DNA from 2 places in the Streptomyces sp. NBC_00461 genome. Region 2 is predicted to be linked to the other one. Evidence: riboswitches for the same ligand, from Rfam matches in the RefSeq annotation. Region 2 holds a riboswitch; the other holds the start of a gene.
The links. A riboswitch is a leader RNA that binds a small molecule or an ion and turns the genes downstream of it on or off. The one in region 2 is predicted to bind ZMP and ZTP.
Positions count from the first base shown of each region.

Region 1: linked by a shared signal. The riboswitch ahead of OG870_RS45665 (bifunctional 5,10-methylenetetrahydrofolate dehydrogenase/5,10-methenyltetrahydrofolate cyclohydrolase) and the one ahead of OG870_RS28910 (glycine hydroxymethyltransferase) in region 2 are both predicted to bind ZMP and ZTP.

Region 1 is NZ_CP107902.1:9,883,432-9,888,211, reverse strand. It holds gene OG870_RS45685 (type III PLP-dependent enzyme) at 1-570, shown strand, start outside; gene OG870_RS45680 (hypothetical protein) at 738-1,034, opposite strand; gene OG870_RS45675 (nuclear transport factor 2 family protein) at 1,207-1,572, shown strand; gene OG870_RS45670 (hypothetical protein) at 1,841-2,020, shown strand; ZMP/ZTP riboswitch at 2,025-2,108, shown strand; partial or broken gene OG870_RS45665 (bifunctional 5,10-methylenetetrahydrofolate dehydrogenase/5,10-methenyltetrahydrofolate cyclohydrolase) at 2,132-2,981, shown strand; gene OG870_RS45660 (CU044_5270 family protein) at 2,982-3,959, opposite strand; gene OG870_RS45655 (RNA polymerase sigma factor) at 3,952-4,500, opposite strand; gene ctaD (aa3-type cytochrome oxidase subunit I) at 4,606-4,780, shown strand, end outside.
Region 2 is NZ_CP107902.1:6,143,600-6,148,379, forward strand. It holds gene OG870_RS28900 (DMT family transporter) at 1-491, opposite strand, end outside; gene rocD (ornithine--oxo-acid transaminase) at 638-1,843, opposite strand; ZMP/ZTP riboswitch at 1,946-2,035, shown strand; gene OG870_RS28910 (glycine hydroxymethyltransferase) at 2,079-3,530, shown strand; gene OG870_RS28915 (hypothetical protein) at 3,624-4,235, opposite strand; gene OG870_RS28920 (hypothetical protein) at 4,576-4,780, opposite strand, start outside.

The sequences.
Region 1 (4,780 bases), 3.7 Mb from region 2:
GCCATGGGTCTCGGTGTTCCGCTCGCCGAGGTGAACGTCGGCGGCGGTATGACCGTCGACTACACCGAGCCGGAGCGCCGCTTCGACTGGACCGCGTACGGCAGCGGGCTGGCCCGGCTCACCGAGGCACACCCCGGGCTGACCCTGCGCATCGAGCCGGGGCGGGCGTTGACGGCGTACTGCGGCTGGTACGCCACCGAGGTGCTGGACGTGAAGCGCAGTCACGGCGAGGACTTCGCCGTCGTCCGGGGTGGCACCCACCATCTGCGGACCCCGGCGACCAAGGGCCACGATCAGCCCTGCACCGTGCTGAAGTCGGAGGACTGGCCGCATCCGTGGCCGCGTCCGGCCGCCGGGAGCGACCGGGTCACCGTGGCGGGGCAGCTGTGCACGCCCAAGGACGTACTGGCACGCCGGGTGCCCGCACCCGGACTCAGGGCCGGCGACCGGGTGGTGTTCTCACTGGCGGGCGCCTACGCGTGGAACATCTCCCACCACGACTTCCTGATGCACCCCGGGCCCGGATTCCACTTCCTCGACGCCGGATCCGCCGCTCCCACGGCGGCGTGACAGCGGTCCGTCGGCGGCGGGCACGCCGCTGCCGAGGATGCATGTGTTCGCCACGTGACATTTGATTCACGATCCTCGGCGGGACGCGACCAGCCTGCGGCAAAGTCAAGGGCCGCCCGGTGTTCCGGGCGGCCCTTGACAGGTGCGTGCGATGCGGCGTCGGTCTGCTAGAGGGCCTCGGGCAGCCCGGTCCCCGCGGCTCCCATGTGGGCGACCCGGTCCAGCTGCCCGAGGTTGTTGAGCCGGTTCAGCTGCTGCAGCTGCTCGGAGGGGCGCGGCACCTCGGCCCTGCGGTCCGCCGGGATGCCGGTCGCGGCGAGGGAGTCAATCGTGCTGATCGGGTTGAGCTCGCTCCCGTCCCGGTTCTGGATGGTCGAGTCGGACGCGCTGGCAAGGGGCGCCGCAAGGGCGGTGATGCCGGCGGCGAGACCAACCGCGGCAACGATACGTCGTGTTGAGATCATGCTTTTCACAACGTCACCGGGCCTCCGGCGGACACGGGCACATCGCTGCGCTCACCCATCAGGGGCAGCGCTCCGGCTGCGCTTGCCGAGGCCGCCCTGGCGGAGGAGTCTCGGATGAGAGGCCCTCCGCGGCCCGCTCCTCGTCGGGTCGCGGCCCTCGAAGGAGGTCATCATGGGCACCGCGGCAACCCCTGCCTTCAACGCCGACACCCTGCGCCGGGGCGTCGAGGGACACACGGCGACAGACCTTCTGTCGCTCTATGCGGACGACGCGCAAGTGCGCATCGTGGACCGCAACACCCAACCCAGCAAGCCCAAGGTCCTGCACGGTCGCGACGAGATCGGCGCGCTGTTCGAGGACATCTACAGCCGTGACATGACGCACAAGGTGGATCACTGCATCATCGAGGGCGACCATGCCGCCTACAGCCAGTCCTGCGAGTACTCGGACGGTACGCGCGTCCTGGCCGAGTCGATGATCACGTTGCGCGACGGAAAGATCACCGAAGAAATCCTGATCCAGGCATGGGACGAGTAGGAGGCAGAACCGCGAGGGTCCAGGTCAGCACCCGGTTGACCTGGACCTTCTCGGCCCGTGCGGCGCTGGGGCGGGTACGTCCTGCCCGGCCTCGGCGGCCACTGCCAAATTCCGCAGTAGTTCGGCCAGTGTCCGTTGCTCTACTGCGCTCAGTGCTGAGAGCAGCGCGATCTCGCCCGCTTCCTCCGTCGCCGCATGCTGCTCGAAGGCGGCGTTTCCCGCATCGGTGAGCCGGACCCGTACGCGCCGGCGGTCGGCCGTCTCGTGCGTGCGGGTGATCAGCCAGGCCCGTGACACCGGCGACGAGGCGGGGGCCAGGGCGCTCGCGACCGAGGTCGCCCGCTGGGCCGGGGTCATCGGTGCCGTTCGCATCGAGGCCCAGGCGACCGGTTTCCTCGCCGGGGTCGATCCGACGGCCCCGCCGCAGCACAGCGAGGACATCGGTTAGGGTCATGGCGGGCCGTGACTGGCGCTGAGGTGGAGTACCACCGGGGAGCGGCCACGCGGAGTCGATGCCGTGCGCCTGGGCGATCAGGTCACACCAGCCCAGGAGTGGATCATGTCCCAGGCCCGGCTCATGGACGGCACGTCGCTCGCCCGGCGGATCGTCGAGGACACCGCCGAGCGGGCGGCCGGCCTCACCGACCGCACCGGCACGGCGCCCTGTCTGGCGACGGTGCTGGTCGGCGAGGACCCCGCCTCCGTCACCTACGTCCGCATGAAGCAGAACCGCTGCCGCAAGGCCGGCATCGAATCCCGGCACGTGGAACTGCCCGCGGCCACGACCACCGAGGAACTCGTCGCCACCCTGCGCTCACTGTCCGACGATCCCGGCGTGCACGGCATCCTGCTGCAGCACCCGATGGGTGAACACATCGACGAGCGGGCCGCGTTCGAGGCGATCGCGCCCGAGAAGGACGTCGACGGCGTCACCTTCGCCTCCTTCGCGACGATGAGTTTCGGCCTGCCGGGCTTCGTGTCGTGCACGCCGGGCGGCATCATGCGGCTGCTCGACGCGTACGACGTCGACCCGTCCGGCAAGCGGGCCGTCGTCGTGGGCCGCAGCGCCATCCTCGGCAAGCCGGTCGGCATGCTGCTGCTCGCCCGCGACGCGACGGTGACGTACTGCCACTCGCGCACCCGGGACCTGTCCTCCGTGGTCCGGGGAGGCCGACATCGTGGTGGCCGCCGTGGGGCGGCCGCGGCTGATCCGGGGCGAGGACGTCAAGCCCGGCGCCGTCGTGATCGATGCCGGCTACAACCCGGGCAACGTGGGCGACGTGGACTTCGACTCCGCCGTGGAGCGTGCCGGTCTCATCACTCCCGTGCCGGGCGGTGTCGGTCCGATGACGATCGCCACGCTGCTGGAGCAGACCGTCGATGCCGCCGCCCGGCAGCTCGGAGTGTGATCAGCGCATCCAGGCGCTGTACGACTCGACATCGCCGGCCCTGACGCCGTACTCGGGCTCGGCCTTGGTCAGGACGGTCTCCAGGCCGAGCACGGCGCCGGTGGACGGGTCCATGATCAGCATCCGGCGGTTGCCGGGAGCGTCGTACACGTACGCCTGGCCGCGCCGCCCGAGCCGGTCGGTCACCTGGCCGACCGGGCGCAGCCCCTCGGCGTCCGCCAGAAGCCGGGCAAGCGTCGCGGACTCCCGGGCGCCGAGGGTCCAGTGGTCCAGCAACTCGGCGACGACGTCGAGGAGTTCGGGAGTCGTCAGCCCAGTGTGGTGGGTGTACGCGGCTTCCTGCAGATAGGCCCGCAGCCGGGCCGGGTCGGCCGGAGGGGGCGACTCGGGCGGCGCGTCGCTCCAACTCGGCGGATACGTCTGGCTGCTGATGACATGGCCGTCCTCGACCAGGTGCGGATCGCCGCCCTCGTCGCGCAGGACCGGCCGGCCGGGGTGTCGCGGGTCGGTCGCCACCACCAGCTCGGTGTGGCTGCCGTCGGCCTTCCAGCGCACGATTCGTTCCTCCGGCAGCGTGATCGGGGGCTTGTCCTCGCTCATGCCCATGCTCCAGGACTGCACGTGCGTGCCCTTGCGCAGCTTCGGCGCACCGTCCGCGGCGATCTGCTGCTGTGCCCGGCCGGCGAGCTGATCCAGGGGTACGGGGGTGGAGTCGGCCTGGACGACGAGCGCGCGGGGTGCGGCGACCGCGGGGGCCGTGCTCGGGCCGCCGAGCGTCAGCGTCAGCACGGTCGCGGCGACGACCGCGGTGGCCGCGAGACTCCACACGAGCCGGGTGCGGCGGCGGCCTGGAGGCCGTTCGTGCAGCAACTGGTTGAGCCGGCGCTCGGCATGGTGGTCGAGGGGGCCGTCGCCGTAGTGGGGGCCGTCGGACGGCGCCGGGTTGGCGCGGCGCAGGAGTTCGAGTTCGTCAGCCATGGTCGTGCTCCTTCGCGGCTGTCGGACCGGCCGTGGGTGCGGGGCGCATGCGGTCTATCTCGGTTCTGAGCCGGTGCCGGGCGCGGTGCAGCCGCATCGACGCGGCCCGGCTGCCGCAGCCGAGGGCAACGGCGACCTCGTCGATGCCCAGTTCCTCCCACGCCGTCAGGCGCAGCACCTCCCGGTCGGCCTCGGAGAGCCGGGCCAGTGCGTCATGCACCCAGGAACCCGCCGTCTCCGCGTCGGGACTGTCCACGATCTGCCTGCCGCGCGCGGTCTCGTCGTTGCCCAGCCGGTCGACCAGCCGGCGGCGCCGGCCGTAGCCGCGTACCGCGTTCGCCAGGCAGTTGCGTGCCACGCCGTACAACCAGGGCAGCGGGGAGCCGGGCAGGTCCGAGCGGCGCCGCCAGGCGACCGTGAACACCTCCGCCACCACTTCCTCCACCTCGTCGGCCCGCCCGTCCAGTCGCCGCGCGACATAGCGGCTGACCGCCCAGTAGTGCTCGCGATAGGCAGCGGCGAAGATCTCGTCGTTGCTCATGTTCCGTTCGTGTCCGGCACCGGCCGGATCGTCACACCCGCTTCCGTGATTCTCGTCGCGTCATCCGAGTGTGACCGGTGTGCCGGGCCCGGACACAGGCGGGGTATGAGGCACCTCAAGTGGTTGACGACCACTGACCACAAGACGATCGGGACGCTCTATCTCGTCACGTCGTTCGCGTTCTTCCTGATGGGCGGCGTCATGGCGCTGCTGATGCGCGCCGAGCTCGCCCGGCCGGGTCTGCAGATCATGTCGAACGAGCAGTTCAACCAGGCGTTCA
Region 2 (4,780 bases):
AACCCGGCCCCCAACCCGAGCATCAGCGCCCGCCCCCGCCCGGACCACCGCCCGCCGACCAGCCCGAGCAGCAGCACGACCACGGCGACCGCGAGCATCGCCCACTTCAGAGCGGTCGACCCGGCGCGATCGCCCTCCTCCCCGGACGCCAGGCCCAGCATCGCGAGCCCGGCGCACACCACGCCGACGGCGCCCCACTCCACCCCGCTCAACCGCACATGCAGCAGCCGCGCCGCGACCACACCGGTGACCGCGAGGCTTGACGCGAGGGCCGCCGCGACCGCGTAGATCGGGATCGACCGCAGCGCCGCGATCTGCAGCACGAACCCCAGCCCGTCCAGCGCGAGCCCGGCCATGTACCGCCACTGCCGCAGCGCCCGCAGCAGCAGTGCCGCCTCTCCGCCCCCGCCCGCGGTCGCCGCCCGTGCGGCGACCGCCTGCAACACCGTCGCCGTACCGAAGCAAACCGCAGCGCCGAGAGCGCACACCATCCCAAAGATCACAAAGTGACTGTAGGGGAGGCGAGCAACGGTCGGGAGTGCTTCGGCGTACGCTCTCACCGATCTCTAGGCTGCCCCCCGAACACCGCAGGACAGCCGCACCAACGGGGAGACACGGACCGCACCGGTACGGGATCTCACACGCCGAGCACACCCCGCAGCTGACCGAGCCCCCAGTCCAGATCCTCCTTCCCGATCACCAACGGGGGCGCGATCCGCACCGTCGACCCGTGCGTGTCCTTCACCAGCACCCCACGCTCCATCAGCTTCTCCGACACCTCCCGCCCCGTCCCCAACGCCGGACTGATGTCGACGCCCGCCCACAGGCCCCGGCCCCGCACCGCCAACACCCGCCCGGTGCCGGTCAACGCCCCCAGCTCCCGGTGCAGATGGCCGCCCAGCTCGGCCGACCGCGCCTGGAACTCGCCCGTCCGCAGCATCGCGATCACCTCCAACGCCACCGCACAGGCCAGCGGATTCCCACCGAACGTCGAACCGTGCTCCCCGGGCCGGAACACCCCGAGCACCTCGGCGCTCGACACCACCGCGGACACCGGCACGATCCCGCCGCCCAGCGCCTTCCCGAGCACATACACATCGGGGACGACCCCCTCCTGCTCGCACGCGAAGGTCGCGCCCGTCCGCCCCAGCCCCGACTGGATCTCGTCCGCCACGAACAGCACGTTCCGCTCGCGCGTCAGCTCCCGCACCGCCGGCAGATAACCGGCCGGCGGCACCAGCACACCCGCCTCGCCCTGGATCGGTTCGAGCAGCACGGCGACCGTGTTCTCCGTCATCGCCGCCCGCATCGCCGTCAGATCGCCGTACGGCACGATCTCGAAGCCCGGCGTGTACGGCCCGAAGTCCGCCCGCGCCTCGGCGTCGGTGGAGAAGCTGATGATCGTCGTCGTACGGCCGTGGAAGTTGTTGCCCGCGACCACGATCTTCGCCATCTCCGCGGGCACGCCCTTGACCCGGTACCCCCACTTCCGGGCTGTCTTCACCGCGGTCTCCACCGCCTCCGCGCCCGTGTTCATCGGCAGCACCATCTCCATCCCGCACAGTTCGGCGAGCTCGGAGCAGAATGCCGCGAACCGGTCGTGGTGGAACGCCCGCGACGTCAGCGTCACCCGCTCCAGCTGCGCCTTCGCCGCCTCCACGAGCCGCCGGTTGCGATGGCCGAAGTTGAGCGCCGAGTAACCGGCCAGCAGGTCCAGATACCGCCTCCCCTCGACATCCGTCATCCACGCCCCGTCCGCGGACGCGACGACCACGGGCAGCGGGTGGTAGGTGGGCGCGCTGTGCGCGTCGGCGGCGGCGATGAGGCTCTCCGTAGCGGTCACGGGATCTCCAGAGGGTGCCAGAAGCTGAGGGTGTGCCCCTTCTTATCGTCGCTCGCATGGTGGACGCGGGACCTCCGCGTTCCGGCGCGCCCGGTAGTCTGACCGGCGGGCCGTGACTGGCGCGCTGGGATGGGATCGACCATCGGGGAGCGGCCTGCGAGTGAGCGAGTGCCGTGCGCCTGGGCCAACCGTGAACCGTGAATGCTTCAAGCCACGCCACCCGGAGGCCGACGACATGCCAGAGCAGCAGCCCCTGTCCACCGAGTCCACCGCCTTCCGCGCCGCCCTTGACGTGATCCGTGCCGTGGAGCCGCGGGTCGCCGACGCCATCGGTCAGGAGGTTCACGACCAGCGCGAGATGCTGAAGCTGATCGCCTCCGAGAACTACGCCTCCCCGGCCACGCTTCTCGCGATGGGCAACTGGTTCAGCGACAAGTACGCCGAGGGCACCATCGGCCGCCGCTTCTACGCCGGCTGCCGCAACGTCGACACCGTTGAGTCGCTCGCCGCCGAGCACGCCAAGGAGCTCTTCGGCGCCCGCCACGCCTACGTCCAGCCGCACTCGGGCATCGACGCCAACCTGGTCGCCTTCTGGTCGGTCCTCGCCCAGCGCGTGGAGACCCCCGCCCTGGAGAAGGCCGGTGTCCGCCAGGTCAACGACCTTTCCGAAGCCGACTGGGCCGAGCTCCGCCAGGCCTTCGGCAACCAGCGCATGCTCGGCATGTCCCTGGACGCGGGCGGCCACCTCACCCACGGCTTCCGCCCGAACATCTCCGGCAAGATGTTCGACCAGCGTTCCTACGGCACCGACCCCGGCACCGGCCTCATCGACTACGAGGCCCTGCGCGTCTCCGCCCGCGAGTTCAAGCCGCTGATCATCGTCGCCGGCTACTCCGCCTACCCCCGCCTCGTGAACTTCCGCATCATGCGCGAGATCGCCGACGAGGTCGGCGCCACGCTCATGGTGGACATGGCGCACTTCGCCGGTCTCGTCGCCGGCAAGGTCCTCACCGGTGACTTCGACCCGGTCCCGCACGCCCAGATCGTCACCACCACCACCCACAAGTCGCTGCGCGGACCGCGCGGTGGCATGGTCCTGTGCGACGACTCCCTCAAGGACCAGGTCGACCGCGGCTGCCCGATGGTCCTCGGCGGCCCGCTCCCGCACGTCATGGCAGCCAAGGCCGTCGCCCTCGCCGAGGCCCGGCAGCCTTCCTTCCAGGACTACGCCCAGCGCATCGTCGACAACTCGCGGGCGCTCGCGGACGGCCTCATGCGCCGGGGCGCGACCCTGGTGACCGGCGGCACCGACAACCACCTCAACCTGATCGACGTCGCCACCTCCTACGGCCTCACCGGCCGCCAGGCCGAGGCGGCCCTGCTCGACTCGGGCATCGTCACCAACCGCAACGCCATCCCGGCCGACCCCAACGGCGCCTGGTACACCTCCGGCATCCGCATCGGCACCCCCGCTCTGACCACCCGCGGCCTGGGCACCGCCGAGATGGACGAGGTAGCCGGCCTGATCGACCGTGTCCTCACCACGGCCGAGCCGGGCACCACCAAGTCCGGTGCCACGTCCAAGGCCCAGCACATCCTGGACCCGAAGATCGCGGACGAGATCTCGCACCGGGCCACCGACCTCGTGGCCGGCTTCCCGCTGTACCCGGAGATCGACCTGGGCTGACACACGGCCCCTCCGGAGTGGCAAACGCCCTCTTGAGTTGTCAAGGACCGGGGACTCCAAGGTCCGTGACCGTCGCAGCACAACCCACGACGGTCAAAGATCGATGAGTTCCTGTCGTGGCTCCTCGCGCGGCGGTCCGGCTCCCGGCCGGGCCGCCGCGCGGCGTATCAGCAACGTGCCGCCGGCGCCGACCACGAGCCCCACGGCCAGCCCCGGCACCGCCCACCAGAAACTGCCCCCGCGGGCCCCGGCCTGAGCGGCCGCGCCGCCGGTGGCCCGGGCCGCGGTCGCGCTCTCGCCTAGCCCGGCGAGCACCTTCTCCCGCTCCAGGTCCACGAGGATCGAGCGCGGCGCCCGGTGCCAGCGGATGTCGTCGTCCTCGATGTCCGGCGCCGGATCACTGCGTATCCAGGGCATGCCGTCCGCGGCCAGCAACAGCTGGTCCTGCCGCTCGACCGCCACGTCACCGCCCGGCGCGCGGTTCGTCTGCGGATAGCCTCCGACCCCCGTCAGGCCCCAGACCACGGTGAAGTCCACCGGCGGATAGCGGCCCTCCGCCCAGGCCTCCGGCACCCGCTCCGTCCCCGTGTAATCCGGCCTCAGCAGCTGCCGGAGGTGAGCGAAGGCGGGCTGCCCCGCCTTCAGCACCGTCGTCTGACCCGTGCCGCCCGCGATGATCATCGCCAGGTCCGGAAAGTCCCGCATGTGTGCCTGTGCTCCCACCTGTGCCGGCACCCGCACCGGTGCCCGAGTCCGTCCCTCCATCTGTGCCGCGGTGTGCGTCCGGCCTTCTGCTCGGGCCCGGTCCTGTGCAACCGCCGCCGCACCTCTCGGCATCCCGCTCAGGACCAGTGCTGCCGCCGTCGGCAGAAGTGCCGTGAACCTCGCCGCCCTCGACATGCTTCGGCCTGCCACCCCTTCACGAGCTCCGCGCCTCCATCCCCGCATGCCGTCCTCCAACCGCTCGCTCCCGTCCGGCCCTCCCCGAGCCGCGTGTCACTTCTGGTACACCGCCCGACCCGCCGGGGTTCCCACGACCCGCGAACTATTCCGAAGAATCGGAGGAGTCCGAGGAGTCCGAGGAGTCCCAGGAGCCCGAGGAATCCGAGGACTTGAGGGCCTTGGAGGACCCCGAAGACTTCTGGGCCGACTCGTCCAGGGACTTCGCGATCTCCACGGCCCGACCCTTTGACGCCACGCCTTCCAGCCGGAGCGTCAGATCCCCGCCTCCGTGGTTGGGCCCATGGGTC